Regions from separate parts of the Microbacterium sp. JB110 genome, predicted to be linked through region 1. Evidence: predicted binding sites of a transcription regulator. Region 1 holds the regulator's gene; each other region holds the start of a gene.

The links. Region 1 encodes HspR, which represses chaperone genes until heat shock. Its sites were predicted from a motif close to AAGTTGAGTCNNNNNGACTCAACTT; they were not measured.
Region 2: a site for HspR is predicted at 7,000-7,024, ahead of CIK77_RS09460 (ATP-dependent Clp protease ATP-binding subunit). Genes of this name have one in related genera too.
Region 3: a site for HspR is predicted at 4,440-4,464, ahead of CIK77_RS12670 (ATP-dependent Clp protease ATP-binding subunit). Genes of this name have one in related genera too.

Annotation. Positions count from the first base shown of each region.
Region 1 covers NZ_QPGM01000006.1:90,197-100,535, forward strand. The annotation lists gene CIK77_RS11645 (dihydrolipoyl dehydrogenase family protein) at 1-1,271, shown strand, start outside; gene dnaK (molecular chaperone DnaK) at 1,419-3,281, shown strand; gene CIK77_RS11655 (nucleotide exchange factor GrpE) at 3,281-3,952, shown strand; gene CIK77_RS11660 (DnaJ C-terminal domain-containing protein) at 4,027-4,986, shown strand; gene CIK77_RS11665 (heat shock protein transcriptional repressor HspR) at 5,111-5,542, shown strand; gene CIK77_RS11670 (GntR family transcriptional regulator) at 5,767-6,423, shown strand; gene CIK77_RS11675 (Bug family tripartite tricarboxylate transporter substrate binding protein) at 6,693-7,652, shown strand; gene CIK77_RS11680 (tripartite tricarboxylate transporter TctB family protein) at 7,649-8,179, shown strand; gene CIK77_RS11685 (tripartite tricarboxylate transporter permease) at 8,176-9,825, shown strand; gene CIK77_RS11690 (dihydrodipicolinate synthase family protein) at 9,822-10,339, shown strand, end outside.
Region 2 covers NZ_QPGM01000004.1:225,666-236,004, forward strand. The annotation lists gene CIK77_RS09425 (phosphotriesterase family protein) at 1-480, shown strand, start outside; gene CIK77_RS09430 (TetR/AcrR family transcriptional regulator) at 494-1,135, shown strand; gene CIK77_RS09435 (bifunctional sugar phosphate isomerase/epimerase/4-hydroxyphenylpyruvate dioxygenase family protein) at 1,211-2,998, opposite strand; gene CIK77_RS09440 (carbon starvation CstA family protein) at 3,182-4,915, shown strand; gene CIK77_RS09445 (cory-CC-star protein) at 4,917-5,201, shown strand; gene CIK77_RS09450 (ArsA family ATPase) at 5,192-6,280, shown strand; gene CIK77_RS09455 (FMN-dependent NADH-azoreductase) at 6,338-6,970, shown strand; gene CIK77_RS09460 (ATP-dependent Clp protease ATP-binding subunit) at 7,075-9,210, shown strand; gene CIK77_RS09465 (hypothetical protein) at 9,343-10,339, shown strand, end outside.
Region 3 covers NZ_QPGM01000007.1:31,417-41,755, reverse strand. The annotation lists gene CIK77_RS12685 (2-isopropylmalate synthase) at 1-390, opposite strand, end outside; gene CIK77_RS12680 (FadR/GntR family transcriptional regulator) at 639-1,307, shown strand; gene CIK77_RS12675 (DUF5684 domain-containing protein) at 1,346-1,744, opposite strand; gene CIK77_RS12670 (ATP-dependent Clp protease ATP-binding subunit) at 1,917-4,427, opposite strand; gene CIK77_RS12665 (hypothetical protein) at 4,669-5,058, opposite strand; gene CIK77_RS12660 (WhiB family transcriptional regulator) at 5,246-5,494, shown strand; gene CIK77_RS12655 (sensor histidine kinase) at 5,610-7,085, opposite strand; gene CIK77_RS12650 (AAA family ATPase) at 7,139-8,380, opposite strand; gene CIK77_RS12645 (SAF domain-containing protein) at 8,377-8,976, opposite strand; gene CIK77_RS12640 (helix-turn-helix domain-containing protein) at 9,075-9,332, shown strand; gene CIK77_RS12635 (hypothetical protein) at 9,339-9,947, opposite strand; gene CIK77_RS12630 (Rv3235 family protein) at 10,137-10,339, shown strand, end outside.

The sequences.
Region 1 (10,339 bases):
GGTGGCGAGTCGGCATCGTCGATGCACTGCCGTACGGCGGCACGTGCGCGCTGCGCGGGTGCGACCCGAAGAAGATCCTGCGGCGCGGGGCGGAGGTCATCGAGTCGGCGGCGCTGATGCGCGATCGCGGCATCGTCGACGACGGGCTGCGCATCGACTGGTCGGCGCTGCAGCGGCACAAGCGCGGATTCACCGACGCGATGTCGCGCCAGATCGAAGAGGGTCTGGACGACAGCGGCATCACCACCCTGCACGGCACGGCGCGATTCGTCGCGCCGGATGCGCTCGACGTCGACGGGCAGGTGCACCGCGCCGAGCGCTTCCTGATCGCCTCGGGCGCCGCGCCGAAGCCGCTCGACCTGCCTGGCGGCGAGCACGTGATCGACAGCACCGCCTTCCTCGGGCTCGAGACGCTGCCGAAGCGCATCGTGTTCATCGGGGGAGGGTTCATCTCGTTCGAGTTCGCGCACATCGCCGCCCGTGCCGGGGCGCAGTGCACGATCCTCAGTCGCTCGGAGCGCCCGCTGCGCGGATTCGACCCCGACCTCGTCGATCGGCTCGTCGAACGGACAAGATCTGCCGGCATCGACGTCCGGCTCTCGACGACCCCGGCAAGCGTGCGTCAGACGACATCCGGAGCCTTCGACATCCAGATGGCCGGCACGGATGATGCGGTGGAAGCGGACCTGGTCGTGCACGGAGCCGGTCGCGCCCCCGCGCTCGACGGGCTCGAGCTCGACGCGGCGCAGGTCGCGCACGATGACCGCGGCGTCACGGTGCATCCGCACCTGCAGAGCACCACGAACTCGGCTGTGTGGGCGGCGGGCGACGCTGCGGCGACCCGTGGGCGTCCGCTGACGCCCGTCGCCTCGAGCGAGGGCAGCGTCGCCGCCTCGAACATGCTGACCGGTGCCGAGACGGCCCCCGACTACACCGGGGTCTCGAGCACCGTGTTCACCATCCCGGAGCTGACCGGGGTCGGGATGACCGAGGCCGCGGCGCGCGAGGCGGGGCACCACATCGACGTGCGGTTCTCCGACACCGGCTCCTGGTATTCGAACTACCGCGTCGGCGAGAAGGCCGCAGCTGCGAAGATCATCGTGGACGCCGACGACGACCGCATCCTCGGCGCCCACCTGTTCGGCCCTGAGTACGCCGAGGCGGTGAACGTGTTCTCGATGGCGATCGCCCTTGGGCTGACCGCGGAGCAGCTCAGGGCGATGCCGGCGAGCTACCCGTCGGTGGGATCGGACGTCGCTTCGATGCTGTGATCCGGATCACCGTGCGGCACGATGCAAAACTTGAGCCGACTCGTATCAAGTTAATTTGACTCCTTCCGGCTCAGGTTCTACACTTGAGTCATCACGACTGAGGTTTCGTGAGCAGACTTCTGACACTCTGACGAGAAGGAGCAAGACATGGCACGTGCTGTGGGTATCGACCTTGGAACGACCAACTCGGTCGTCTCCGTCCTCGAGGGCGGCGAGCCGAAGGTTATCGCCAACGCCGAGGGCGCCAGGACCACCCCGTCGGTGGTCGCATTCACGAAGGACGGCGAGGTGCTCGTCGGTGAGACCGCCAAGCGACAGGCCGTGACCAACGTCGACCGCACCCTCGCGTCGGTCAAGCGCCACATGGGCACCGACTGGAAGACGCAGGAGGTCGACGGCAAGGCATACACGCCGCAGGAGATCTCGGCGCGCATCCTGCAGAAGCTCAAGCGCGACGCAGAGGAGTACCTCGGCGACACGGTCACCGACGCGGTCGTCACCGTGCCCGCGTACTTCAACGACGCCGAGCGCCAGGCCACGAAGGAGGCCGGTGAGATCTCGGGCCTCAACGTGCTCCGCATCATCAACGAGCCCACCGCCGCCGCCCTCGCCTACGGCCTCGACAAGGGCCAGGAGGACGAGCTCATCCTGGTCTTCGACCTCGGTGGCGGTACGTTCGACGTCTCGCTGCTCGAGGTGGGCAAGGACGACGACTTCTCGACGATCCAGGTGCGCGCGACCAGCGGTGACAACCGCCTCGGCGGCGACGACTGGGATCAGCGCATCGTCGACCACCTGATCAAGCAGTTCAAGAACGAGACGGGCGTCGACGTCGCAGGCGACAAGATCGCGCTGCAGCGTCTCAAGGAGGCCGCGGAGCAGGCGAAGAAGGAGCTGTCGAGCTCGACCTCGACCTCGATCACGCTGCCGTACCTCTCGCTCACCGAGAACGGGCCGGTCTCGCTCAGTGAGACGCTCTCCCGCGCGAAGTTCGAGGAGCTCACCAGCGATCTGCTCGAGCGCACCAAGAAGCCGTTCCACGACGTGATGGCCGAGGCCGGCGTCAAGATGAGCGAGATCGCGCACGTCGTGCTCGTCGGTGGTTCGACCCGCATGCCGGCCGTTGCCGAGTTCGTCAAGGGCGAGACGGGCAAGGACGCGAACAAGAGCGTCAACCCTGATGAGGTCGTCGCCGTCGGCGCGGCGCTGCAGGCCGGCGTGCTGAAGGGCGAGCGTAAGGACGTTCTGCTCATCGACGTCACCCCGCTGTCGCTCGGCATCGAGACCAAGGGCGGCCGGATGACGAAGCTCATCGAGCGCAACACCGCCATTCCGACCAAGCGCAGTGAGACGTTCACGACCGCCGACGACAACCAGCCGTCGGTCGCGATCCAGGTGTTCCAGGGTGAGCGCGAGTTCACCCGCGACAACAAGCCGCTCGGCACCTTCGAGCTGACCGGCATCGCCCCCGCACCGCGCGGCGTGCCGCAGGTCGAGGTCACCTTCGACATCGACGCGAACGGCATCGTGCACGTCTCGGCGAAGGACAAGGGCACAGGCACTGAGCAGTCGATGACCATCACGGGCGGCTCCTCGCTTCCCAAGGAGGACATCGACCGGATGGTGCGCGAGGCCGAGGAGAACGCCGCTGAGGACAAGCAGCGCGCGGAGGCTCTCGAGCAGCGCAACCAGGCGGAGTCGCTCGTCTACTCCATCGAGAAGCTCATCTCGGAGAACGACGACAAGCTGCCTGAGGACGTCAAGACCGAGGTGCAGGGCGACGTCGACGGGCTCAAGACGGCGCTCGCCGGTGAGGACGAGGACGCGGTCAAGACCGCGCTCGACAAGCTGAACGCGTCGCAGACGAAGCTCGGCGAGGCGATCTACAGCCAGGCCCAGGCAGATGGCGCCGCGGCCGGCGAGGCGGGCGCCGACGGCGCTTCGGCTGAGTCGGACGAGGACGTCGTGGACGCCGAGGTCGTCGACGACGACGAGGACGAGAAGAAGTAATGACGGGCAAGGGCTTCGACGACAACGACGAGGTCCGCCCTGACGCCGAGGGGGCGGAGGCAGCCGCTTCCGCCCCCGAAGCGCAGGCGGGCGACCAGGCCCCGGACGAGGCGGGGCAGGCCGAGCAGAGCGAGGCCGAATCCGGTGCAGGTGCGTCGGGTGCGGGCGAGCAGACTGAGGGCGACGGCCTGACGATCGACGACATCCTCGACGCCGAGCAGACCGACGAGGCTGCGGAAGCGGAGCACAGCGACTACGAGACGCAGCTGCTGCACGACCTGAAGCGACTGCAGGCGGAGTACGCGAACTACCGTCGCCGTACCGAGGAGCAGCGCCAGATCGAGATCGACCGTGCCAAGGGGGCGGTCGCGAAGAGCATGCTGTCGGTGCTCGACGACCTGCATCGCGCGCAGCAGCACGGCGACCTCGAAGAGGGGTCGGCGTTCGCGCTCGTCGCCGAGAAGATGCGCGCCGTGGCGGTGAACGTCGGGCTCGTGTCGTACGGCGAGGCGGGCGACGCGTTCGACCCGCAGCAGCACGAGGCCGTCTTCCAGCAGCCGACTCCCGGCCAGACCGAGCCGACGATCCTCGAGGTCGTCGAGGTCGGCTACCGCCTGGGCGATGTGGAACTGCGGCCGGCGAAGGTCGTCGTCGCCGTTCCTGCCGAGTAATCCCATCCGGGTGGCCCTCCCGCTCCCTCTGAGAGCGCGGCAGGGCCATCCGGTCGATCGAAAAGGGTCATAAGTTGGCTAGCCAGGACTGGTTCGACAAGGATTTCTACGCGATGCTCGGGGTGTCGAAGGACGCCTCCGACACCGAGCTGAAGAAGTCCTATCGCAAGCTCGCCCGTACGTACCACCCGGATTCGAACCCGGGCGATGAGAAGGCCGAGGCGAAGTTCAAGGAGATCAGCGAGGCGTACTCGGTGCTCTCCGACCCCGACCAGCGCCGCGAGTACGACGAGATCCGCGCCATGGGTTCCGGCGCGCGCTTCACCTCCGGCGGGCCGGGCGGCGGCGGTTTCGACGACGTGTTCAGTCACTTCGGCGGTGCCGGCACCGGCACCGGCGGAGGCGGCTTCGAAGACATCTTCTCGATGTTCGGGCAGGGCGCTGGCGGCGGTCGCCGTGCCGGGTTCGGCATGCCGACGAAGGGCCAGGACCTGCGTGCCAGGACGACACTGGACTTCCTGCGCGCGGCGAACGGTGACACCCTCTCGCTGCAGAGCGAAGACGGCACCTCGTTCAAGATCAAGGTGCCGGCAGGTGTCGCCGATGGGCAGAAGATCCGGTTGCGCGGGCGCGGCAGGCCCTCGCCGAACGGCGGCGAGAACGGCGATATCGTCGTCGACGTGACCGTGCGGCCGCATCCGGTGTTCAGCCGCGACGGGCTCAACCTGCGGGTGACCGTGCCGGTGACGTTCACGGAGGCGACGCTCGGCTCGACGGTCGAGGTGCCGACTCTCGACGGCGACACCGTGAAGCTGAAGGTGGCGGCGGGAACCCCGTCCGGCCGCGTGCTGCGCGTGAAGGGCAGGGGCATCGCGTCGAAGAAGGGCACGGGCGACCTGCTCGCCGAGGTGCAGATCGTGGTCCCCGGCCATCTCACCGAGGCGCAGCGCGAAGCGCTCGAGCACTTCCGCGACGTCGAGGCGCACGAGAACCCCCGCGACGACTGGCTCCATCGAGCCCGCGCGTCCGCCTGACCGCGGCACAAATCTTCATTTCTGGCACATCTCATGGGGTGCACAGCACCGGAGATGTGCCAGAAATGAAGAACTGACGGGGGAATGGGCACGTAGCCTGGAGAGCAGCGAGGAGGTGCACCGGATGCAGCAGTTCGACGACGTCGGCGAAGACGACCCGATTCTGCGGATCGGGCCCGCCGCTGAGCTCGCCGGGATGCACCCGCAGACCCTGCGCCAGTACGACCGGATCGGTCTCGTCGTTCCCGGACGCACCCAGGGCGGGTCGCGCAGGTACTCGCTGCGCAACATCCGGCAGCTGCGCCAGGTGCAGGAGCTGTCGAACGAGGGCATCAGTCTGCCGGCGATCGCCCGCATCCTCGACCTCGAGGACGAAGTGACCGACCTGCGCCACCGCGTCGTGCAGCTGCAGAGCGAACTCCGTGCCGAGCGCGAGAACCGCCCGGGTGCGCGGGTGTTCGCGGCCGAGACATCCGGTGCCGTGGTCACCCTCACGAGCGGCACCCGCGTGCGCCGCCGCACCGACGTGGTGCTGTGGCGGCCGCAGGGGCGCTGACGAGGCGATCTGCTTCCGCACACTGGTGCCCTGCGCCGACCGTTGAGCGGGGCCGTTCGCGCTGACATATGCCGATCTGGCCGCTCTCCTGTCAGACACCGGCGCATCTCATCGGCGAACCGTGCCGGGCGTCGCGCGCGTGTCGGAGTCAGAATGCCGCGTCGCGAGGGTCAGCCGCATCCGGATGTACCCTGTTGACAGTCAACGAAACGCGAGGGGGTGCTGTGCGCGACACGGTGAAACGCGGGGTATCGCTCGGCGAGCAGGTCGCGGACATCCTCCGGCGACGGATCGTGCGCGGCGAGCTCGCGCAGGGCGATCGGCTGACAGAGGAAGCAGTCGCCGAGGAATTCGGCGTGAGCCGCGGGCCCGTCCGCGACGCCGTCTCTCTGCTCGTCTACGAGGGACTGGTCGAGACGCGCCGACCGCGCGGCATCTACATCCGGGGGCTCACGCTCGACGACATCGAGCAGCTCTACAGCCTGCGCGGCGCACTCGAGCAGCTCGCCGTTCGGCGTGCGCTGGGCGGCGACGAGGAAGTGTGGCAGCCCGTCGAGCGGCTCGTCGAGCGGATGGAGCGCGCAGCGGACGAGGGGGATCATGCCGACTTCTATCGTGCCGACGTCGACTTCCACTCGTCCTTCTACGAATTGGCGGGCCATCCCCGTCTGCTGGCGACCTGGCGGCAGTACGAGCCGACGTTCATGGCGCTGCTCGAGGTCACGATCAACCACGACGAGGATCTGCACGAGTCGGCGCACTCGCACCGCGTGCTGTTCGACCTGATCCGCGCCGGCGATGCCGAGCCCGTCGCCGCCGAGTTGGCTGACCACCTTGTGCGCGCCGAGGAGCGGATGCGACTGGAGCTCGACGCCCGCTGAGCCCCGCGACCGGCCCGTTCGTTCGCACCCGCGGCCCGTTCCCGTGCCGGGACTTCGCCTCAGCGACCGCCACGTGCTCGCCCCACGCACGCCACCGCGCGATCTCCGCGCTCGATCCGGTGTTGCAGATCGACCGCAGGCACGGCGCGAAGGTCGTTCTCTGGCATCGGATGGACGGGCACATAGACGCCGTTGACTGTTAACAGTAAACGTGTCATGATCGGGGCAGCCGGCGAAGTCGTCGGTCCCTGCACCGAGGAGGAGCAACGATGCCCCGTTTCATTCGCACCACCGCCGCTGTCGCGGGATTCGGCCTCGTGGCTGCCGCGCTGGCCGCGTGCACGCCGGTCTCCGAAGAGAGCGCCGCCGAATATCCGAGCGACGACATCCGGCTCATCATCCAGGCCGACGCTGGCGGCGGCAGCGACCTCTCGTCGCGCGCGCTCGCCGCGGAGCTCGAGAAGACCCTCGGCGGCAGCGTCATTCCCGAGAACATGCCGGGCGCTTCCGGCGCCAAGGCCATGGAGTACGTCGCCGACCAGGAGGCCGACGGCTACACGATCGGCTTCGCCCCGGTCGAGATCGCGATGCTGAACACGACGCAGAACGCCGATGTGCTGCCCGAGAACTACGACTTCCTCGGCCAGATCATGAACGCGCCGGGCGTCATCGCCGTCGGCGCCGACAGCGGCATCGAAACCGTCGATGACCTGATCGCGGCGGCTGAAGACGGTGAGGTCACCGTCTCGAACTCGGGCGCCGGGTCGATCTGGGAGGCAGCCTCGCTCGGGTTCGCCGAGGCCGCGGGTATCGATGTGACGCCGGTTCCGTACGACGGCGGCGCTCCTGCCGTGAGCGCTGCGGCCTCCGGCGAGGTCGTCGCCTCGGTCTCGGGCGTCGGCGAGGCGCTGGCACAGCAGGACTCGGTGCGGATCCTCGCCGTCATGGATGAGGATGCGCACCCCGACCTTCCCGACGTTCCGACCGCGAACGAGGCGCTCGGAACCGACGGCGTCGTCTTCGGTGGCTGGGGCGGCATGTACGCACCCACGGGGCTGCCGGATGAGGTGCACGACACTCTCGAGAGCGCCGTGAAGGACGCCGTCGAGAGCGATTCATACACCCAGTTCCAGGCGGACGCCGGCAACCTCGTCGTCTACCGCAGTGCCGACGAGCACCAGACGTTCGTCGAGGAGCAGTTCGACCGCTTCGCGGAGCTTCTCGGTTGAGTGAGGCGGCACAGCACGCCGTGACGGACGAGGCCGCTCGGCCTCGTCCGTCACGGGCGCTCGAGATCACGGCGGCTGCGGTCGCCGTTGCGTTCACCGCCGGCTACCTCGGCCTGGCAACGCAGATCGCTCTGCGCGACGAGTCAGCCGTCGCCGCGATGGACGCGCGCACCTGGCCGACCGTGCTCGGCGTGGCCGGACTCTCGGTCTCCATCGTGCTGCTCGTCATCGCCGTCGCCAGACCGGCGCCCCGGCGCGACGACCTGGAGAGCGTCGCGACGGGCGGCCCGCTCCGCGTCATGCTGACCGTCGTGATCTCCGGCGCCTTCGTGGCGGCGTGGAGCGCGCAGTCGGTGATCCTGGCCGGGTACCGGATCCAGCTGTTCCCGATCATCGCGGCGCTGTATCTGCTGTCGCTGCTGCTCCTGTTCGGCCACCGGCGCTGGATCGGGCTCATCGCCTATCCGGTGGGCCTGACGGCCTTCATCTACATTCTGTTCGGCATCGTTCTGAGGATCCCGCTGTGAACGCCATCGTCGACGGCCTCGGTGCCCTGCTCGATGTGTCCGTCGTGCTCTACATGCTCGTCGGGCTCGCGCTCGGCTTCCTGGTCGGCGCCTTCCCCGGCATCACCGCGACCATGGCGGTCGCGCTCGCCGCCGGGTTCACGATGACGCTCGAGCCCGTGCAGGGCCTCGCCGTGCTGCTGACGATCTACGTCGCGGCGAACTTCGGCGACCGCGTTCCGGCGATCCTCGTGAACACGCCAGGAACTCCGGCGTCGGTCGCCACGACCTTCGACGGCTATCCGATGGCGAAGCAGGGCAGGGCCGGTCTCGCCCTCACGCTCTCCGCCATCGTGAGCGCCGTCGGCATCCTCGCCTCGGTCGTGCTGTTCGCCGTCCTGGCCGTGCCGGTGGCGACGCTGGCGCGCGACTGGTTCCGGTCGCCCGAGCTGTTCGCCCTCGTCGTGTTCGGCATCGCGATCATGATCGGCATCTCGTCGAAATCGATGCTCAAGGGCATCCTCGCCGGCGTGATCGGGCTGATGCTCGGAACCGTCGGCCTGTACAGCGCGACCAACGACGAGCGCTTCACCTTCGGCCTGCTCGAACTCGTCGACGGGCTCGACTTCATCGCGGTCATCATCGGGCTGTTCGGCATCGCAGAGCTGCTCGACCAGCTGCTCACGCACCGCGCGAACCGCACGCGTCCCATCTCGTCACTCGGACGCTGGCTGCCGAACCGCAAGGAGTTCAAGCAGTCGGGGCGCGCGGTCGCCGTCTCCGGCGGCATCGGACTCGGCGTCGGTCTCATCCCGGCGGCCGGCGGCGACATCGCAGGACTGATCGGATGGGACAGGGCGCGCAGCATCTCGAAGCACCCGGAGCAGTTCGGCAAGGGGTCGATCGAAGGCGTCGCCGCGAGCGACACGGCCTCCAGCGCCACGCTCGGCGGATCGCTGACGACCACGATGGCGCTGGGCATCCCCGGCGACTCCGTGATGGCGGTGATGATCGGGTCGATGATCATCTGGGGCATCGCCCCAGGCCCGACGCTGTTCACCGACCGACCGGATCTGGTCGTGTCGATCACCGCGATCATGATCGTCGCGACCCTGCTCGCACTCGTGCTCAGCCTCGTCCGGATGAAGGGGATCGTGAAGCTGCTCGACCTGCCTCGGCCGTATCTGTGGGGCGGCATCCTCATCTTCTGCGTCATCGGCACCTACGCGACGTCCAACAGCGTCAGCACCGTGGTCCAGATGCTGGTGTTCGGCGTGATCGGGCTCGCACTCAAGCGACTCGAGATCCCGGCGGGGCCGATCGTGCTGGGGCTGATCCTGGGGCCGCTCGCCGAGGAGAACCTCGCGCGCACCCTGCAGATCCTGCCGACGCAGCCGTTCTTCTCCGTCGTCAGCCCGATCGCGCTGATCCTGCTCGCGCTCGCCGTGGCATCCGTTGTGCTGCCGGCCATCCGGAATGCGCGCAAGCCCAAGGACAAGCGGGGGTCGTTCGCAGACTCCGTGCTGAGCGAGGACACATTCGCCGAGATCGAGCAGGCGCACGAATCGATGCGCGACGAGCCCGGCATGCTCACCTCCACCATCCGCAACGAAGACAAGCCGCGCAGATCGCGGCGCAGGACCGACAAGAAGGGGTCAGATACATGACCAGGCGAGACATCCTCACAGCCATTCCGACGGCGTTCCGGGAGGACGGCTCGCTCGACATCGACGGCAGCCGCGCCATCTTCCGCCACGTGGCGAAGTCGGGGAACGAAGGCGCGTTCGTGCTGGGCACGACTGGGGAGTTCCCCGCCATCGACCACGCCGAGTTCGCGCAGATCGTCGATGCGGCGCTGGACGAACTGTCGGGCGCGATGCGCGTGGTCGTGCACGTCGGCGCGGCGAGCACCTTCGAGGCCGTGCGGCTCGTGCAGAAGGCACGCGAACTCGGCGCGCGGGAGTTCGCCGCCGTCACGCCGTTCTATCTGCCCGCCTCGGACGACGGCATGTACGCGTACTACGAGGCGCTGTCCGCCGCGGTCGGCGACGGACAGCTGTACGTCTACGCGTTCCCGAACCGCACGGGGAACGCCGTCTCGCCCGAACTGCTGGCTCGGCTCGCGGCGCTGCCGAACGTGGTGGGGGTCAAAGCCAGTGAGCTCACCCTCGACGAGATCGC
Region 2 (10,339 bases), on a different contig from region 1:
GCGGCTGTGGCTCAGGCGGAGACCTCGGCACCGGTGTTCACCCATTCGCACGCACCGAGCCGGGGCGGGCTGGAGCAGCAGAAGGTGCTGCGTGCACTCGGTGTCCCGCTCGAGCGCGTGGTCATCGGCCATGCCGGAGACTCAGACGACATCGCGTACTTGACCGAGCTCGCGTCCGAGGGCTCGTGGCTCGGCTTCGACCGATTCGGAATGGAGCATACGGCGCCGGATGAGCAGCGCATCCGGACTCTGCTGACGCTTCTGGAGCGGGGGCTCGCATCACAGATCGTGCTGTCGCACGACGCCGCGGCGTTCAGCAGGGTCACTCCGCCGTCGTGGCGGCGCAGGCACACGCCGTCGTGGCATATGCATCACATTCACGACGACGTGCTGCCCCGTCTGCGACGCGAGGGCGTCGACGAGGAGACCATCCGTACCATGATGGTGGAGACGCCGCGGCGCGTACTCGCAGGCGCCTGAGCGAGGGAGACAGATGAGCAGCAGTGCCCCCAAGGCTCGATTGCGCGACGCGGAGCGTACGCGTCGGGAGCTTCTCAACGTTGCGGGAGAGGTGTTCGCCGAGCACGGCTACTCCGGTGCGCGCGTCGATGAGATCGCGGCGCGCACCCGCACCACGAAGCGGATGATCTACTACTACTTCGGGGGCAAGGACCAGCTCTACAGCGCGGTTCTCGAGCGGGCGTACCGCGGCATCCGGCAGGAGGAGGCGCGCATCGACGTGGCGGGTCTCGACCCGCTGGCCGCGCTGCGCGAAATCGCGGTCGCAACCTTCGACCACCACGTCGAGCACGCGGAGTTCATTCGGCTGGTGATGATCGAGAACATCCACGGGGCGCAGTTCCTCAAGCAGATCGAGTCGCTGCGGGAGCTCGGCCAGCCCGCCGTCGATGCGCTCGACGTGATCCTCACCCGCGGCCGCGAGATGGGCGAGATCCGGGACGGCTTCGACGCCGTCGACGTGCATATGCTGATCAGCGCATACTGCGTATTCCAAGTCGCGAATCAGCACACGTTCGGCCACCTGTTCCACCGCGACCTGCTCTCCCCCGACGCGCTCACCCACTCCCGCGCGATGCTTCCCGACATCGTGGAGAACTGGGTCGCCATCCGCTGAGAGCGCGGCCCAACTCTTCATTTCTGGCACATCTCCGGTGGTGTGCCCACCCGGAGATGTGCCAGAAATGAAGAACTACGGGCGGGGCGCTGCGACCTGGCGCTGGGCGCTGAGGCGTACGGGGGCGTTCGGGGCGCCGTAGCCGTCGTAGTCGCCGCGGCGTTCGACGATCTCGAGGAAGACGCCGCCGATCGTCGGGGTGTAGAAGTGCACGAACGCGCCGTCCGCGTCGTGGTCGTAGAGCAGATCGAGTTCCCGCAGGGTGCTGAGAAGCTCGTCGTCGAGGGCGAAGCGCGCGGCGAGGTCGTCGTAGTAGTTCGCGGGAACGGGAAGGAACTGCAGGCCCCGCTCGTGGGCCGCCCGGGCGACGGCCACAGCGTCATCCACCCGGATGGCTGCATGCCGATCCGGAACGGGCGCGGTCGGCGGGGCGAGGTTCATCGGCAGCCGGATCACGCCGTCCGGGCTCGTCATCACCTGGCTGCGCACGAGACCTCGCGGCCCTGGCACGTCGGAGGCCGACTCCGCCACCAGGCCGACGACGCTCGACATGAACAGCACGGCCTCGTCGAACTCCTGCCACGGGTACGCCACGTTGATGTGGTCGATGTCGCCGGCGAATCCCCGGACGGCCGGACCGCCGTCGAACTCCCCGATCCACGACTCCTCGGGATCGCGGTCGTTCCAGTAGACCTCGGTGCCGTCGGGCGAGGCCACGGCGCGCAGCTCGACCTCGCCCTGGTATGTGCGCCGATACACGGGGGCGGCGCCGAGAGCGGTGGCTCGTCGCGACGCGAGCGCGGCATCGTCGACCGTGATGCCGATACCGGAGAGGCGGGGCCGGTCGCTGGTGACCTGCTCGTTGAGCACGATGCGCGCGCGACCCGCTGTCCACAGCCGCACGGGCTTGGAGCGGTGGCGCCCGCGGAACGCGAAGCCGAGCTGGCCGAGCATCTGGTCGAGCGCGTGCAGGTCACTGCCTGCGACCTCGACGAAGTCGACACCTCGCGCGACCTGCGGCGCCGTGATCCTGTCGCGCTGCCAGCCGTTCTCGGCGGACGTCAGGTCGGCCAGCCACATCAGCGAACGGCGCGCGTGCGCAGCGGTGCGCACCACGTCGGTCTGCCGGAAGGTGTCGTTGAAGACCTCGAGCGACATCGGCCCCGCGTATCCGGCGCGAAGCACGTGACCGAGGAATCCGGTGAGATCGAAGTCGCCCTCACCGGGGAAGAGCCGGTGGTGGCGGCTCCACTGCAGCACATCCATATCGAGAGCAGGCGCGTCGGCGAGCTGCAGGAAGAAGATCTTCTCACCAGGGATCTCCTCGATCGCTGCGGGATCGTGGCCGCGGCTGAGGATATGGAAGCTGTCGAGGCAGACGCCGAGGTTGTCGCGGTCGGCGAGCCGTACCAGGCGCCACGCTTCGCGGTAGTCGTCGATGTATCGGCCCCACGCCAGAGCCTCGTAGGCGATCCGGATGCCGCGATCGGCCGCCAGATCGGCGATCGCCCTCAGCTGGTCAACGGTCGTGGCCTCGTCGCCCGTTGTCGCCGTGCCGGCGTTGCTGCACAGCAGCATCAGGTCGGTGCCGAGCCGATCCATCACGTCGAATTTCGCGCTCGCGCGCCTGAGATTGTCGGCGAAGGCCTCGTCGCCGACGCCTTCGAGGTCGCGGAACGGCTGGAACATGTCGATGCGCAGCCCGAGCCTGTCGCACAGCGCGCGGATCTCCTCCGGCGACTCCGGCGCCACCACCAGGTCGGTGTCCATGATCTCGACTCCGTCGAACCCGGCCGCAGCGCAGGCGTGCAGCTTCTCCACGAGCCCGCCCGAAAGACACACTGTCGCCACTGAAGTGCTCATGACCCGAATGTACCAGGAGGTACATTGCGTGGAGTAGGAGATCCGTCCATCCGGAGATAACGAATCAGGCACCCCGGGTGGGGCCGCTGTTGCCGATGTGAAGATCGGGGTAGGTTGTCTGGGTGCCGCAGCCATGCGGCAATCAGCGCTTCCCGCTGTCAGTGCAGACAGAAAGGTGCAGGCATGGACTCCGTCCTCCTCCTGGTCATCGGCCTCGGCATCTTCGCCTTCGGCTATCTCGTGTACTCCCGGTACCTCGGCAAGAGCGTGCTGCGGCTCGATCCGGCGTTCGTCACACCGGCGCACGAGAAGAAGGACGGCGTCGATCACGTCCCCACCAACAAGTTCGTGCTGTGGGGGCATCACTTCACCTCGGTCGCCGGCGCGGCTCCGATCGTCGGGCCGGCCGTCGCCGTCATCTGGGGCTGGCTGCCTGCCTTCCTCTGGGTCACGATCGGCACGGTGTTCTTCGCCGGCATGCACGACCTGGGCGCGCTGTGGGCGTCGGAGCGCAACAAGGGCCGGTCCATCGGCGCCCTCGCGGCCCGCTACATCGGCCGGCGCGGCTCCTACGTCTTCCTCGTCGTGATCGGGCTGCTTCTGCTCATGGTGATCGCGGCCTTCGCGGTCGTCATCAAGAACCTGCTGATCGGCAACCCGTCCGCCGTGATCCCGTCGTGGGGGGCGATTCCCGTCGCGCTGCTGATCGGCCTGGCCGTCTACAAGCTGAAGTGGAACCTCACCGCCGTGACGGTCGTCGGTGTCGTGGCGCTGTACGCACTGATCTGGCTCGGCGACCGGTTCCCCGTCGTGCTGCCGGACCCGATCATGGGCATGAGCCCCGCCACGTTCTGGATCATCGCCCTGTTCCTGTACGCGGGCATCGCGTCGCTGCTGCCGGTGTGGCTGCTGCTGCAACCGCGCGACTACATCAACGGCGTGCAGCTGTTCATCGGTCTCGCCGTGCTGTTCGTCGGCACCATCATCGCGGGTCTGTTCTTCGGCAACGGCTTCGTCGCACCGGCCATCAACAACGCCGTCCCCGACGGCACGCCGGCCATCTGGCCGCTGCTGTTCGTCACGATCGCGTGCGGTGCGATCAGCGGGTTCCACGGCGCGGTCGCCAGCGGAACCACGTCGAAGCAGCTGGACAAGGAGCCGGATGCCCGGTTCGTCGGCTACTTCGGAGCCGTCGGCGAGGGCATGCTGGCGCTCGGTGCCATCATCGCCACAACAGCAGGCATCCAGAGCGTGGGCCGCTGGGAGGAGATCTACAGCGCCTTCAACGAGGGCGGCGTGAACGCCTTCGTCGAAGGCGGCGGCAACATCATCGAGATGGGCCTCGGCCTGCCGCAGTCGCTGTCGGCGACCGTGCTCGCCACCATGGCGGTGCTCTTCGCGGCGACCACCATGGATACCGGGGTGCGCCTGCTGCGCTTCGTGTTCCAGGAGGCCGCCGAAGTGGTCGGCTTCAAGTTGAACAACATCATCGCCACCATCGTCGTGCTGGTCGTGTGCGTTGCACTGGTCTTCAGCCAGGGCATCGACGGCTCAGGCGGCCTCACGATCTGGCCGCTGTTCGGCACCACGAACCAACTGCTCGCCTCGCTCACGCTGATCATCGTCTCGATCATGCTCATCCGGAAGCGGCGCAACGTGCTGGTCGCGGTGATTCCGCTGGTGTTCGTCTTCGTCGCGGCCTTCTGGGCGGCGATCGTGCAGCTCGGCACCTTCTGGAACGGCGGCACGGACACCAACTGGCTGCTGCTGATCCTCGACATCGTGATCATCATCGCCACGATCTGGGTCGGCGCCGAGGGCATCGCCGCGATGCGCCGCGCCGCGGCCGACGATCCTGAGGAAGCCGAGGCCGACCTCGTCGACCACGTCACCACAACGGTGCGAACGGTGAAGTAGTGTGACGTCCTCGTCGCGCTGGGTCGCGATCGTGCGCGGCTTCCGGGCATTCTCGCGCGGCCTGCAGGAGTTCTACGCTGGCCCGTACCGGAAGACGTTCGCGGTCGCCAGGCGCGACGAGGACGACCACTTCATGCTCGTCGTGCTCGCCGAATCGCTCGGCGTGCCCGACCCCGCCGCCTACTACACCGCCGAACTGCTGCCTGCCGTCTACGACGACTTCCACGACTGGCACCAACGGGCGGGAATGGAACGATCGCCCCTGGACCACATCTCATGCTGCTGAGCGACAGCTCCTCGCGCCGTGCTCTGTTCGTCGGCGGCAAGGGCGGCGTCGGCAAGACGTCGATCGCCTCGTCCCTCGCGCTCGCCCGCGCCAGAGCGGGGGCGAGGGTGCTCGTGGTCTCGACCGACCCCGCCCACAACCTCGGGCACCTCTGGGAGCGAGCCGTCGGCGACGATGTGACCGCGCTGTGGCGACCGGATGCGCGAGGTGCTGAGAGCGGGCGGGCTCCGGATGCCGTGAGCCGGGAGGCGACGGACGATGCCGCGGGCGCGCAGAGCGCGAACGACGGTGAGGCTCCGGATGCCGAGGGTCGACGTGCGAGCGAAACGGATGCCGGGGCGCGGCCGGGTCTGGTCGACGGCATCGAGATCGACCCTGCCCGCACGGTCGACGAGCACCTGCGCGCTGTGCGCGGCACCATGGAGCGGTTGCTGCCGGAGCGGCTGCACCGTGCGGCGCGCGAGCACCTCGAGTCGGCGCGCGATGCGCCGGGCACGCACGAGTCCGCCGTGCTCGAGCGCGTCGCCGAGACGCTCGAGACCGGGCTGGACCGCTACGACCTCGTCGTGTTCGACACCGCCCCATCCGGTCACACCCTGCACCTGCTGGCGATGCCGGATCGGATGACCGGATGGACGGAGAAGCTGCTCGCCAACCGCGACAGGTCGGAGAGGTACGCGGTGGCGTACGGCGCGCTCGGCGGCACCAAGGACACCAGCGATCGCGATGCCGAGCTGCGCCGCGTGCTGCTGGCGCGCCGGGCGCGGTTCGCGCTGATGCGCGACGCCATCACGGACCCGGAGCGGACCGGCTTCGTGCTGGTCACCGTCGCCGAGCCGATGCCGATCGCCGAGAGCCGCGAAGTGGCCGCCCAGCTCGACGCACTCGGCGTCGGCCTGATCGGCGTCGTGGCCAACCGCCTCTCCCCCGCTGACGTGCTCCCCGTGCGCCGTGAGCGCGAGGAGCAGCAGCTGGCGTCGCTCGACCTGGGCGCACCGATCACGCGGATCCCGCTGATCGATGAGCAGATCGGCCTCCCGGCGCTGCAGCGGCTGGCCCAATCGCTCGCCGCGCCCTGACGTCGGCGCTCCGTACAGTGACCCGCAGACGCCTCCCGGAGCCGATAGCGTCGGAGCATGCCGACACTGCTGCGAATCGACTCCTCCGCCGACCTGACCGGATCGCGTTCGCGCGCGCTCACCGATGCCTTCGTCGAGGCCTGGACCGCACGAGGGGGCGACCACACCGTTGCGGTGCGCGATCTGCACAGGAACCCGCTTCCGCATCTGAGCACCCCGGCGCGGCACTGGCCCGAGCAGCTGCGAGACGGGGCGACGGTGCCGGATGAGCTGGAGTCGGTGCAGAAGGAGGTCGTCGACGAGCTGCTCGCCGCCGATGCCGTGGTGATCGGCGCGCCGATGTACAACTACTCGATGCCGGCGACGCTCAAGAACTGGGTCGACCTCATCCATGTGCCGGGGCTGACCGCCCCGTTCCCCGGCGCCGAGGCGCAGCCCATGGCAGGGCGCGGCGTCGTGCTGCTCACCGCGCAGGGCGCGGCCTACGACCGCGGCACGACGACCGAGCACGACGACCACGTCATCCCGCCGCTCCGGCTCGTGCTGGGCGCAAATCTCGGCATGACCGTGCACGTTGTGGCAGCCAGCAGGACCCTCGCCGACCGCATTCCCGCGCTGGGCGCCGACAGGGCGGAACAGGAGTTCGCCGACGCCGAGGCCGAGGCGCGTCGCCTGGGAACGCAGCTCTGACGGCTTCCGCGCTCCACTCCACCCTGCTAAACTTGAGCTTGTAAGACTCAAGTTTTCATCCGGATGCTGTGTTCGGGTTGCGAGGGAAGGGCACGGGAGGGCTCATGGCAGGTCAAGAGGAACAGAAGAGCGCGCTGGAGGAGTTCGGCATCAACCTGACCGAGCTGGCCCGGAGCGGCCGACTTGACCCGGTGATCGGGCGCGACAGCGAGATCCGGCGCGTGAGCCAGGTGCTCACCAGGCGCACGAAGAACAACCCCGTGCTCATCGGCGAGCCGGGCGTCGGCAAGACCGCGGTGGCGGAGGGCCTCGCCCAGCGCATCGTCGCCGGCGACGTCGCCGAATCGCTGAAGGGGCGCGAGCTGATCGCCCTCGACATCTCGGCGCTGGTGGCCGGCGCGATGTACCGCGGCCAGTTCGAGGAGCGGCTGAAGAGTGTGCTCAAGGAGATCACCGAGTCGGAGGGCCGCGTGATCACCTTCATCGACGAGCTGCACGTGCTGATGGGCGCAGGCGGCGGCGAGGGCTCGGTCGCCGCGGCGAACATGCTCAAGCCGATGCTGGCCCGCGGCGAGCTGCGGATGATCGGTGCGACGACGCTGAACGAGTACCGCGAGTTCATCGAGAAGGACGCCGCGCTCGAGCGCCGCTTCCAGCAGGTGTACGTCGGCGAGCCGAGCGTCGAGGACACCATCGCGATCCTGCGCGGGCTGAAGGAGCGCTACGAGGCGCACCACAAGGTGACCATCTCCGACGGCGCGCTCGTGGCCGCGTCGTCTCTGTCGCACCGGTACATCCCGTCGCGTCAGCTGCCTGACAAGGCGATCGACCTGATCGACGAGGCGGCGTCGAGGTTGCGGATGGAGATCGATTCGGCGCCGCTGGAGATCGACGAACTGCGCAGGCATGTCGACCGGCTGAAGCTCGAGGAGCTCGCGCTGAAGAAGGAGAAGGACCCCGCCAGCAAGGAGCGGCTTGCGAGGCTGCGCGAGAACCTCGCCGATCAGGAGGCGGAGCTGACCGCGCTGCAGCAGCGCTGGGAGGCGGAGCGCAGTTCGCTCAACCGCGTCGGCGACCTGAAGTCGCGTCTCGATGCGGCACGCAGCGAGGCCGAGCGCGCCCAGCGCGAGGGCAAGCTCGAACGCGCGTCACGACTGCTCTACGGCGAGATCCCGGATCTGGAGCAGCAGGTCGCCGAGGCGGAGAAGGCTGAGCAGTCCGACGAGCGGATGGTCGGCGACCAGGTCACCGATGAGGCGATCGCCGAAGTGATCGCGGCGTGGACCGGCATCCCCGTCGGCAGGCTGCTGCAGGGCGAGACCGAGAAGCTGCTGCATCTGGAGAGCGAGCTCGGCCGCCGGCTGATCGGCCAGAAGGAGGCGGTCACGGCGGTCAGCGATGCGGTGCGCCGCTCCCGTGCGGGCATCAGCGACCCGAACCGACCGACGGGCTCGTTCCTGTTCCTCGGCCCGACCGGCGTCGGCAAGACGGAGCTGGCCAAGGCCCTGGCGGAGTTCCTCTTCGACGATGAACAGGCCATGGTGCGCGTCGACATGTCGGAGTACGGCGAGAAGCACTCCGTGTCACGGCTGGTCGGCGCCCCTCCCGGATACGTCGGCTACGACCAGGGCGGCCAGCTCACCGAGGCCGTGCGTCGCCGCCCGTACTCGGTGGTGCTGCTCGACGAGGTCGAGAAGGCCCATCCGGAGGTCTTCGATGTGCTGCTGCAGGTGATGGACGACGGCCGCCTCACCGACGGCCAGGGTCGCACGGTCGACTTCAAGAACACGATCCTGATCCTGACCAGCAACATCGGCTCGCCCATCCTGATCGACCCGACCATCGATGCGGACGACAAGCGCGAGCGGGTGATGCAGCTGGTGCAGACGTCGTTCAAACCGGAGTTCGTGAACCGTCTCGACGACATCGTGGTGTTCCACGCGCTCGGGCAGGACGAGCTGGCGCAGATCGTCGAGCTGCAGGTCGATCTGCTGCAGCGACGGCTGTCGGATCGCCGCCTCACGCTGGCGGTCACACCGGATGCACGGGCGTGGCTCGCCGAGCGCGGCTACGACCCCGCCTACGGCGCGCGCCCGCTGCGGCGTCTGATCCAGCACGAGATCCAGGACCGTCTCGCAAAGGCGATCCTCGCCGGCGGCGTGCGCGACGGCGACACCGTGCGGGTCTCCCCCTCCCCCGATGCCTCCCAGCTGCAGATCGACTCCGCCCCCGCCGAATAGCGCAACTCTTCACGTCTCCGGCTTTTCTTCTGCTGTCGGCTGCGGAATTGCCGGAGACTTGAATACTTGCGGCGACGTCGGCGGGGCGCGGTAGCCTCGACGTGAACACGCGGTGCGGGGGAAGGGGCCGGGATGAGCGGCAGCGGCGCGGACGGAACCGGCGGGAACGGGTGGCGGCTGCCCGAGGCGAATCAGCCGCACGCACTTCCTCCGCTGCCATGGGAGCAGGAACCGGATGGCGCGCAGGGCGCACCATCGCCCGGAGCTGAACAACCGCCGGCCGCTCCCTCGTCGCACCCGCCGCGGCTGGCGAGCACTCCCCTGTTCCAGCCGGCCGCGGCCCAGAGCTTCGGTGCTCCGCAGGGTGCCGCCGAACCGCAACGGCTGCCTCCATATGCCGCACCGCAGGGCCAGCAGCCTCCGCACGGTCAGGCATACGGTGCGCCAATCCACGGATACGCCCCCGGCGCTCAGGGGCATCCGGTGTCTGCGGCACCCGGAGCCGCGAATCACGCTCCGCAGGCGTACGCCGCTCCTTCCGGCGCCTACGGGAGCACGGCCGCGTACGGCGGGCAGGGAGGCGCTGCCGCATCCGCGGCTCTTCCCTACGGCGGTGCGCCGGGGTACGGAGCGCCTGTCGCGGCGCCGCCCGGCAAGCGCGGGTTCCCGGTATGGGCGGGGTGGCTGATCGGCATCGGCGTGGTCGTGCTGATCGCGGCCGTGCTGATCGTCGGCTACGTGATCAGCCTGCTGCCGAGCCAGAGCGCGAGCGCGCCGGCCGATGATTCATCCGGACCCGTCGGGGGCGGCGGCGAGCAGACGGATGACGACCCGGATTCGGACGGGAGCGCGTCGGGCGAGGAAGGGGCACCAATAGGGGCGATCAGGCTCGACGAGTCCGTGCCCACAGACCTTGAGCTGGGCTGGCTCGCGGCCGAACCCGGCGGCGACTGGGAGGTGTACGACGACTCTCCGGAGAGCGTCGTCGGCGTCTGGGACGACGGCGAGCACTTCTGCAACGTCATGGCATTCTCCTCATCCCGGTTCGCGTCGGATGGCGCGACGGATGACGCCACGGCGACCCAGCGCGACCTCGCAGACGCGATCGAGGCGTACGCAGAAGACGGAG
Region 3 (10,339 bases), on a different contig from region 1:
GGCGTACATGTGGATCACCACCGGGTTCCGGATGCCGGCGATCGACGCCACCGTGCGCTCGATCAGATCGCCCCGCGCCGGAGTGAACACCACGATGGTCACGTCATCCGGCGCGATGTCGCTCTCGGCGATCAGCCGGACGAAGTCGAAGTCGGTCTGCGAGGCGGAGGGGTAGCCGACCTCGATCTCCTTGTAGCCCATCGTCACCATGAGCTCGAAGAAGCGGCGTTTCCGTTCGGAATCCATCGGTTCGGCGAGTGCCTGGTTTCCGTCGCGCAGGTCGACGGGCACCCACAGCGGAGCGGCGGTGAGCCGACGGTTCGGCCACTCGCGATCGGTGGGGGGCACGTCCACTCTGGTATGGGCGTCTCGGTAGCGGGACGACGGCATCTGGGAGCCGCGCTGACGGTTCCAGGTCGGTGCGTGGGCAGACACAGGGCCCGAGGGCGTGGCGATGTGCGGGAATGCGGTGTTCACGAGGAGTTCTTTCTGATCGAGCGTCGAGACCGGCACGCGAGGACTCCACGGCGGGGAGCCGATCGCTTTCGCCCCGCCGTGGCGTCAAAGAAGAAGGAACTCAATCGATCGCACGGCTAGAATGTATCACAACTCCTCAGACATGCAGAGAGGTCATTGAGATGATGCAGGTGAAGCGCGCACCGCTGGCCGATCAGGCAGCCGAGTTGCTGCTGGATCGGATCCGTTCGGGCGAATGGGCTCTGGGCGCGAAGCTGCCCGGCGAGACGACCCTGGCACCGCAGCTCGGCGTCGGCCGCTCGACTGTGCGCGAGGCGATCCGCCAGCTGGCGGGCCGTGGAATCCTCTCCTCGCGCCAGGGGGCGGGCGTGTTCGTCACGGCACTCGACGCTTCCGAAGACTGGGACGCTGTGCTGCAACGGGTCGACATCGCCGCGGTGATCGAGGCGCGGATCGCCATCGAGACGGAGGCAGCCGCTCGCGCCGCCGAGCGCCGCACCCCCACCGCGATGCGCACGATCCGGCGCGCACTCGCCGCGCGGCAGCGCGAGCACGCCACGATCGAGGACTACGTCGACGCCGACACGGCCTTCCACCGCACCGTGATCGAAGCGGCGCAGAACCCGGTGCTGAGCGAGCTCTTCGATTCCTTCGTGCCGCGCCTGCGACAGGCGATGATCGACATGCTGCGCATCGGTCGCCATACGGATGACGTCGCAGATCGGGCCGCGCACGACGACCTCGCCGAGGCCATCGCGTCACGCGACCCTGAGACCGCCGGCCGACTCAGTCGCGATCACCTGGAGTCGCTCAAGCGCGGCCTCACCTGACCCCGACGCGTCGTCGAGGTGCACGAGGAGTGTGTCCGTCAGCGGATCTCCGGCTGGTAGCGGTCGCTGCCGAAGCCCAGGATGAGGTAGCCGATCGGTGCGAGCAGCCACAGCAGGAAGAACGAGAACGCTCCGCCGTGGCCGAAGTTCCTGCCCACCTTGACCGCCACGATGATCGCGAGCACGATGTTCACGATCGGAATCAGGTAGAGCAGCGCGAACCACATGCTCATCCGGGCGACCTTGAGCAGGAAGATCACGTTGATGATCGGGATGATGCCGAGAATGCCAGGGATGTCCGCCTTGGCGAACGTCTTCCACAGCCCGATCGCGACGATCACGTACACGATCAGCGCGGCGATCCCGCCGCCCGCACCCATCATCGCCAACAGTGCGTCGAACGCTCCCGTGCCGCCCATATCGCCGTAGTCCGTCATCCGGATCACCTCTCATGCGTCTATGCGGTGCCTATGCCATCAAGATACTGACCCGACGATCGATTGTCATGGGGGCGCGCGATATCCGCGCCGCATCCGTGCGGTGCCGGATCCGTGCCGACGCGGAACGGGCGACCCTGGGCTTCGGGCCACCCGTTCCGCGTACGGTCGATCAGGCTGCTGCCGGCACCTCGACCCCGGCTGACACGGCGAGCTCTCCGCCGTTCGCCTCGACCTGAACCGTGCCGCCGTCTGTCAGCGCGCCGGAGACGAACAGCTCGGCGATCCTGTCGTCGAGTTCGCGCTGGATGACCCTGCGCAGCGGCCGTGCACCGTACTCCGGCTCGTAGCCGTGCTCGGCCAGCCACTCGATCGCGGTGGGAGCCACCTCGAGGGTGACCTCCCGCGTCGCCAGGCGATCGCGCGTGCGTCCGAGCAGCAGCCCCACGATCTCGCGCAGCTGCTCGCGGTCGAGCTTGCGGAACATCACGATCTCGTCGATCCGGTTCAGGAACTCCGGACGCATCGATTCGCGCAGCCTGCCCATCACACGATCGCGCAGGTCCTTCTCGTCGAACTCACTGCCGGTCGCCGAGAAGCCGATCGCTCCCCCGCGTGCCGCGAGGTACTCCGAGCCCAGGTTGGAGGTCATCACCACGACGGTGTTGCGGAAGTCGACCGTGCGCCCCTGCCCGTCGGTCAGGCGTCCGTCGTCGAGCACCTGAAGGAGCAGATTGAACACATCCGGATGGGCCTTCTCGACCTCGTCGAACAGCACGATCGAATACGGGTTGCGACGCACGCGCTCGGTGAGCTGGCCGGCCTCGTCGTACCCGACGTACCCGGGAGGCGCTCCGACCAGACGCGACACGGTGTGCCGCTCGCCGAACTCGCTCATGTCGAACCGGATGACCGCGCTCTCGTCGTCGAACAGGCTCGCCGAGAGTGCCTTGGCCAGCTCGGTCTTGCCGACACCGGTCGGGCCGAGGAACAGGAACGATCCGACCGGTCGGCGCGGGTCGCCCATCCCGGTCCTGCTGCGCCGGATGGAGCGCGCCACAGCGGCCACCGCGTCGTCCTGTGCGATCACTCGGGAATGCAGCTCCTCCTCAAGACCAGCGAGACGCTCGCGCTCGCCCTCTGTGATGCGATTGGCGGGAATGCCCGTTGCGCGGCTGATCACCTCGGCGATATCGGCCTCGTCGATCGTCAGGTCGCCGCCGCCGTGCGACGCGGCCTCGTCGATCCGATGCTGCGTGTCGGTGATCTCGTCGCGGATGCGCGACGCCTCCTCGTAGCGCTCCGCCTCGACCGCGGTGTTCTTGTCGGTCTCCAGCGCGGCGAGCCGACCCATCAGCTCACCTGTGTCGACGGGCACCCCGACGCGCAGCCTCAGCCGTGCACCGGCCTGATCGATCAGGTCGATGGCCTTGTCCGGCAGCACGCGCTCGGTGAGGTACCTGTCGCTGAGCTCGACGGCGGCGCGCAGGGCATCATCCGTATAGGACACACGGTGGTGCTCCTCGTACGCAGGGCGCAGCCCGTGCAGGATCGCGATGGCGTCGCCGACCGACGGCTCGCCGACGGTGACCTGCTGGAATCGCCGCGCGAGAGCGCTGTCCTTCTCGATGGTCCTGAATTCCTTCAGCGTGGTCGCACCGACGAGGTGCAGTTCCCCGCGCGCCAGGCGCGGCTTGAGGATGTTGCCGGCGTCCATGGCTCCCTCGCCGCCTGCTCCGGCACCGACCACGGTGTGGAGCTCGTCGAGGAACAGGATCAACTCGTCCTTGCGCTCTGCGGCCTCCTCCATCACCGAAGTGAGTCGCTCCTCGAAATCGCCGCGGTAGCGCGCTCCGGACAGCATGCCAGGCAGGTCGAGAGAGATGACGCGCTTGCCCTTGAGCTGCTGCGGCACCTCTCCGGCCACGATGGCGCGCGCGATCCCCTCGACGATCGCCGTCTTGCCGACGCCGGCCTCGCCGACCAGCACGGGGTTGTTCTTGGTGCGACGCGACAGGATCTCGATCGTCTGCTCGGTCTCGGCCGTTCGACCGATCACCGGGTCGATCATGCCCTCCTCCGCACGGGCGGTGAGGTCGACTCCGTATCTGGCGAGCATCGACTCGTCCTGTGCCCCCTCGGTCGCCGGAGCGCCAGCCGGCTGCATCTGCTCCCGTGCGCCTTGCGTCAGCGACTCAGGCGTGACGCCGGCTCCAGCCAGAATCTGCCCGGCCGGACTGTCCTGCGCGAGCACGAGCGCGAAGAACACGTGCTCCGGATCGATGTACGTCGAACCGGCTGAACGCGCCACCTGGTAAGCGTGGAACAGTGCGCGCTGGACCGCACTGGTGAGTGATGCGGCATCGACCTGCGCCGCGTCTCCCGCGGCCGGCAGCCGCTCCTCGGCCGCCGTGCGCAGCGCAGCGATGTCGCCGCCCGCGCGCGCGACAGCGGCGGCGACCGTGTGGTCGTCGAGCAGCACGCGCATCACGTGCAGGGCGTCGAGTTCCTGCTGACCGCGGCCGAGTGCGAAGGCGCCCGCCCGCTGCAGCATCTCCTGCGTGCGCTTGCTCAAGAAGCGCGTGAGGTCGAACGAACGCGCCTGACGCGCACGCTCGCCCTGAAGATAGCGAGCGAGGAAGTCGTCGAATGCGCCGAGACCGTCCTGAGGGAAGTCGGCCATGATTCCTCCTTTGACTTGAGTGTCTCTGCCTCATGTTCGCGAACCTGAGTGCAGTTGTGTCAAGTACAACGTGAGGTGCAGCAGGCTATTCCCGCCGATCCGTCCGCGGCATCATCTGTCCGCAGACCGCCGCAATGCGGTCCATCCGGATGACTCGCGAGATGCGCACCTCTTCGACGAGGCCGCGGCAGAAACGGCGCATCTCGACGAGATGTGCGCATCTCGGCAGCCGCGGCGACGGTCAGCGGCGGTGAGCGGGATCCGCGCGCTCGGTGAGCAGGAGCAGGATGAGTGTGATCGCGCCAGGTGCCCCGATCGCGACGGCCATCAGGGGATGCGCGTATGCGCCCGTCACGGATCCGACCGCGACCGCGATCACGAGGAACTGCGCGACGATACCGCCAGAGCGGCCCCATGAGCGACCGACGACGACCGCCCAGGCGAACGCCGCGAGGCCCGCGGCGCCGATCAGCGTCATCACGATCAGTGCGAGCGCGGACGCCATCGACCCGGCCCCCGAGCCGATCAGCGCGACGATCTCCCAGCATGCCAGCACGAGCAGCGCGAGAGACTCCAGACCGAGCAGCGCGGCCGCGATTCGGGCGATCGGTGCCGGAGGAGGGGTGCTCATCTGCTGTTCGATTCCTGACCGGTTCACGAAAACCATTGACGATACCGCCACAGTGTAAGACACTTGTTAACGGAATGTTTCCCCACAGTGTGGTGGGAGCGGGTTCGTCCCGCGACATCTCCCAGCGTAGACCGCCCGAATGTTCTGCGTTGAATCGGAATCACCCACCACCGCAAGGAGCATCACCATGGACTGGCGCGACAAGGCAGCCTGCCTCACCGTCGACCCCGAACTCTTCTTCCCTGTCGGGAACACGGGCCCCGCTGTCGACCAGATCGAAAAGGCCAAGTCGGTGTGTGCCCGATGCACTGTGACCGAGGTGTGCCTGCAGTACGCGCTCGAGACCGGACAGGACTCCGGCGTCTGGGGCGGCCTCAGCGAGGACGAGCGCCGCGCCCTGAAGCGCCGCGCAGCTCGCGCCCGTCGCGCGAGCTGACCGCCGCGCGAGACGAAGACTTCCCAGGCCCGCTCTTCGGAGCGGGCCTTCGGCGTTCGGCGGCAGTGATCATATCGCCCCCCGGGCGCGCCGATGCAGCGCCCGGCGCGACGCCCTACTTCGCGATCCAGCGCAGCGGGATGTCGACGACGACCTCGGTGCCGCCGCTCTCCGGCGATGTCCAGTCGATGGTCCCGCCGAGCTCGCCCTGAATCAGGGTGCGCACGATCTGGGTGCCGAGCCCGCGGCCGACCTTGCCGCCCTGCAGCCCGATCCCGTTGTCGCGGATGCGCACAGAGAGCCGTTCGTCGGAGCGCTCCGTGACGATCTCGACCTCGCCGTCCGAGTCCTTCAGCCCGTGCTCGACGGCGTTGGTGACCACTTCGGTCAGCGCGAGCGCGAGCGGCGTCGCGTACTTGCTCGGCAGCACGCCGAACCTGCCGCTCAGTCGCGTGCGCGCAAGCGTGTTCGGCGCAGCCGCCACCTCGGCGACCAGCCGCAGGACGCGCTCGAATACGACGTCGAAATCGACGTTCTGCGTCAGTCCCTCAGAGAGGGTGTCGTGCACGACGGCGATCGACGCGACTCGACGCATCGCCTGACCGAGCGCGTCTGCGGCTTCCTCGCTCGGCGTGCGACGGGCCTGGATCCGCAGCAGCGAAGCAACCGTCTGCAGGTTGTTCTTGACGCGATGATGGATCTCCCGGATCGTCGCGTCCTTGGTGAGGATCTCCTGCTCCTGGTTGCGCAGCTCCGTCACGTCGCGGCACAGCACGATCGCGCCGCTGCGTTCGCCGTGATCCGTGAGCGGGATCGTCCGCAGCGCCACGGTCACGCCTCGCGCGTTCACGTCGGTGCGCCATGCGGCGCGACCCGACGCGACAACGGGCAGCGACTCATCGACCTCCGCCGATGCCTCGACCAGCGACGCCGTGACATCCGGGAGCGACTCCCCCTCCAGCTCCTCGGCGAAGCCGAGCCTGTTGAACGCAGAGAGCGCGTTGGGGCTGGCGAAGGTGATCGTGCCGTCGACCTCGAGCCGCACCAGGCCGTCCGAGGCGCGAGGGGCGCCGCGGCGCGCACCGGTCGGAGCGTCTTTATCGGGGAACTCGGCGGTCGCGATCATCCGGAAGATGGAGTCTGCGCACTCGTTGAACGTGATCTGCTGACGCGACGGCGCGCGCACCTCACCGAGGTTCGTGTGACGGGTCAGCACGCCGATCACCCTGGGTTCCTCGCCGTCCGTGCGCACGATCGGCACCGCCCTCACCCGTGTCGGCGTCTCCTCGAACCATTCGGGTGACGAGGTGTCGACGATCTCACGCCTCGTCACGGCGTCGCGCACCTGCTTCTGCCACTGCGGGCGCACCTTCTCGCCCACGATGTCGCGGTAGAACAGCGTGGCAGCACCGCTGGGCCTGGCATGGGCGACCGCGAGGTGCGATTCGTCGGCCGTCGGCGCCCACAGCACGATATCGGCGGATGCCAGGTCGGCGAGGAGCTGGCCGTCCGCGGCGACACGGTGCAGCCACGCGATATCCGTTTCGCTCTGGACCCCCTGGGCCGAGACGAGATCACTGAGAGTCGACACCCCCACAGTCTATGCAGGGTGCTGCTCCGGGGTGAACGGAACGTGACCGCGCCTCATGCCGCACTGCGACGCAGCTCGCGCCTGGACACCGGCTCCGGATCAGCCCCCGTGTGCCGTGCGACGCGCTTGGCGAGGCGGCGCATCGCCTGCGCGAGGGGCGAGCGAGCCGTCACCTCCCCTACGGGGCGGGCAGCGAGCAGTGCGGCATCGATCGCCCGGATGTCGAAGGGGACGAACGACACGTCGTCGAGACCCGCATAGCGCGAGAGCGTCCGTCGCACCTGCCCACGAGCGTCGATGCCCAGCGCGCCGCCGCGGAGTCGGTTCACGACGACGTGCATGGGCGTGCTGCCGATGTGCGCCCTCAGCTCGGAGTGCGCGCGCAGGAAGCGCGCGATGCTGACCGGGTCGGCCGATGTGACGGCGACGACCGCGTCTGCGGACTCGAGCGCCGAGAGCGCGGCCGCGTTGCGGCGCGGCCCCGCGATGTCGCTGACGATCTCCTCGTCGCGCTCGAGCGACGCGCTCGTATCGACCACGACGTGGTCGGTCCAGGACCGGCACGCGGTGAGAACGGCGCGCACCCGATCAGCCGAGAGCTCCGGCCAGCGCGACGGCCGGTTCAGCCCCGTCAGCACGTCGACGGCGGAGGACTCGAGCGGAGCACTGATGCGTGTCAGCTCCGCCGCGTCGAGGGCGCCGGCGCTCGCCTTTCGCGCCGCGGCTGCGATGCCCGGACTGTCCTCGGCCAGCCCGAGAGCCGCGGCGAGAGACGGCGCGTGCGTGTCAGCGTCGACCAACGAGGCACGCCCGCCGCGTTGGGCCAGCGCGACCGCGAGTTCGGTGGCGATCGTCGACCGACCTGGCGCCCCGTGCGTGCCCCACACCGCGAGCACCCGTCCGTCTGAGGTGTCGATTCTCGCCGTCGTGCCCTCGCGCACGGCGTCGGCGACGCGCCACCCTTCGACGTCAGGGGCAAGCGGCTCGCGCAGCCCGAACGACCGCGCCCAGCGCTTCTCCCCCGCACGCTGGGCGATCGGCACGATTCTGGTGCCGTGCCGGTCGCAGGCCGAGACGAGCTCCGGCGTGAGTGCGTCGCGGGATGCCGTCACGACGACGGCATCGATCTCGGCAAGCACCTCGCGCAGCCGCGATCCGGCATCACGAAGCTGCCGAACGAGCAGCTGCGGAGCGATCTGCGCCGCGACCTCTGCGCCGTCGACGACCAGTTCGGCGGCAAGACGTTCCCCGTGCGGCTCCGCGACGGCGACGACGAGCGAGAGCGGCACGTTCATCCGGCACTCCCCACCGGAACAACCGAGAGCGCATCCCCTGACGAGATCGCTTCGAGAACGTCAGCGACGACGGCTCGATGTACGACGAGCTCCACGCTCGTACGAGACGAGGCGGCCATCACGGCATCGTCGCGCACGACCTCGCCGACCACGGCGTCCGGCACGAGGATGCGCGGGGCGTCGAATCCGTTCTCGATCGCCGGCGCTGCCCACAGTTCGACAAGAGCACCCGGCTCCACTCGGCTCGGCACCTCGGCCGCGCTGTCGACCACGACCGTCGTCGTGTCCGTCGCGTCGCCGACGGCCGCGGCGGGGAGGAGTTCGCCTGCACCGATCGTGCGCTGCGCGATGAGGCCGTCGAGGCGCTCCTCCGCGGTGACGTAGCGTCCGTCGGCTGAACCGAGATTGGCCTCGACGACGGTCACATCGCCGGAATCGAGAGGCTGCCCCGCCACGATCGTGTCGGCGGCGACGAACACGGGCACAGTCTGCCGCGCTCCCGTCACCACCGCCCACACGCCGACGACCGACACCACGATCAGCCCGACGCCGATGAAGAACCGTGCGTCCGCCCAGAAGGCCCTTCGCTTCGCCATGACCGTCAGCGTTGCAGATTCCGTGCCAGGGCGTCCGGAGTTATCCACATGCACGCCATCCGTGGCCAACGCATAGGGTTCGGATCGATAATGGAGTCATGACGGGTCCCCGACTGTTCACACCGGCGCAGGTGGCAGAGATCCTCGCCATCGACGTCGATTCCGTCATGGCACTCGCCGAGGAAGGGCGCGTGCATGCCGTTCGCGTCGGCTCCCCTGCGTCATGGCGCATCGACGCGGAGAGTGTGAACACCTATCTGGATGAGCAGGCCGAGGACGCCCGCCGCCGCGCGCTCTGGCAGGAGTCGCAGAACGCGAGCATTCCCGAGGTCTGGGGCACCCCTGGCTCGCTCTGACGCACGCTACGCGCGGCCGGCGAGCGCCGTGTCCTCGCCGACGTCGACCCGCACCCAGACGACGGCGTCCAGCGGGATGATCCGGTAGCCGCGCACCTCGGCCTCGCGCCGCGGCGCGCCGTGGTCGTGCAGTGCGACGTCGGCATGATCGGCGGCGACCCTGTCGAAGGTGCCGGACAGATTTCGCCCGTGTGTCGTCCCCATGGTCACCGCGACACGGCGACGCGCGAGGTCGCGCAGCGCGAAGCCGAATGTGACGCGTTCGGCGAGCCGGTCGGGTTGTGCCGTCCCTTCGCGCGCGGACGCGACGACGGAGACGCCTGACAGCGAGACGCTCACGATCGCGGCGAGCGGTGCGAGCAGAATCGATCCGTCGCCCCGTCGGGCGGCCGCCCAGTCCGCTCCCACGGCATCGAGCCGCGTCTCGTGCACGGTCCCGTCAGACAGCTCGAGCCGCACCGACGCACCATCGGCTGCGAGGGCGGCGATCCGATCGCGCAGGCCGAGCCTGGCGATCCTGAGTCGCTCGGTCTCGGAATCGAGCGCGGCTCGTTCCGCTTCCCACTCCGCGGAAAGCTGATCCTCGAGATCCTGGAAGAAGTTGTCCCAGCGCACGCGAACGACGTTATCCGGTTCGGCTTCATCGCGCGGAATCCGTCCACAGCCGATGTCAGTGTGCGTTCCTCACAGGCATAGTTGCCTGGTGCGCTGACAGCCGCCTCGTGCTGGGATTCTGAGACACGAGGGTCTCGGGCCGCCGATGACCCGGTTCTCCCACGTGGCAGCGAGGAGGCTGTTCGACCGATGTCCGTTCCAGTACCCGCCGCACGCCCTCGTGTGCGGCGTGCGCGAGAGGTTCACGAGCTGTTCGACCGACAGCGCGCGTCGAGCCGCGCACTCCCCGCCCCTGCTCCCCTCCTCGACCGCCTCGCCAGGGGTGCGATCGAGGTCATCGCCGGCGTTCGAGAACCGGAGCAGATGGCGCGGTGGCTCGCGGAGAAGCCGTT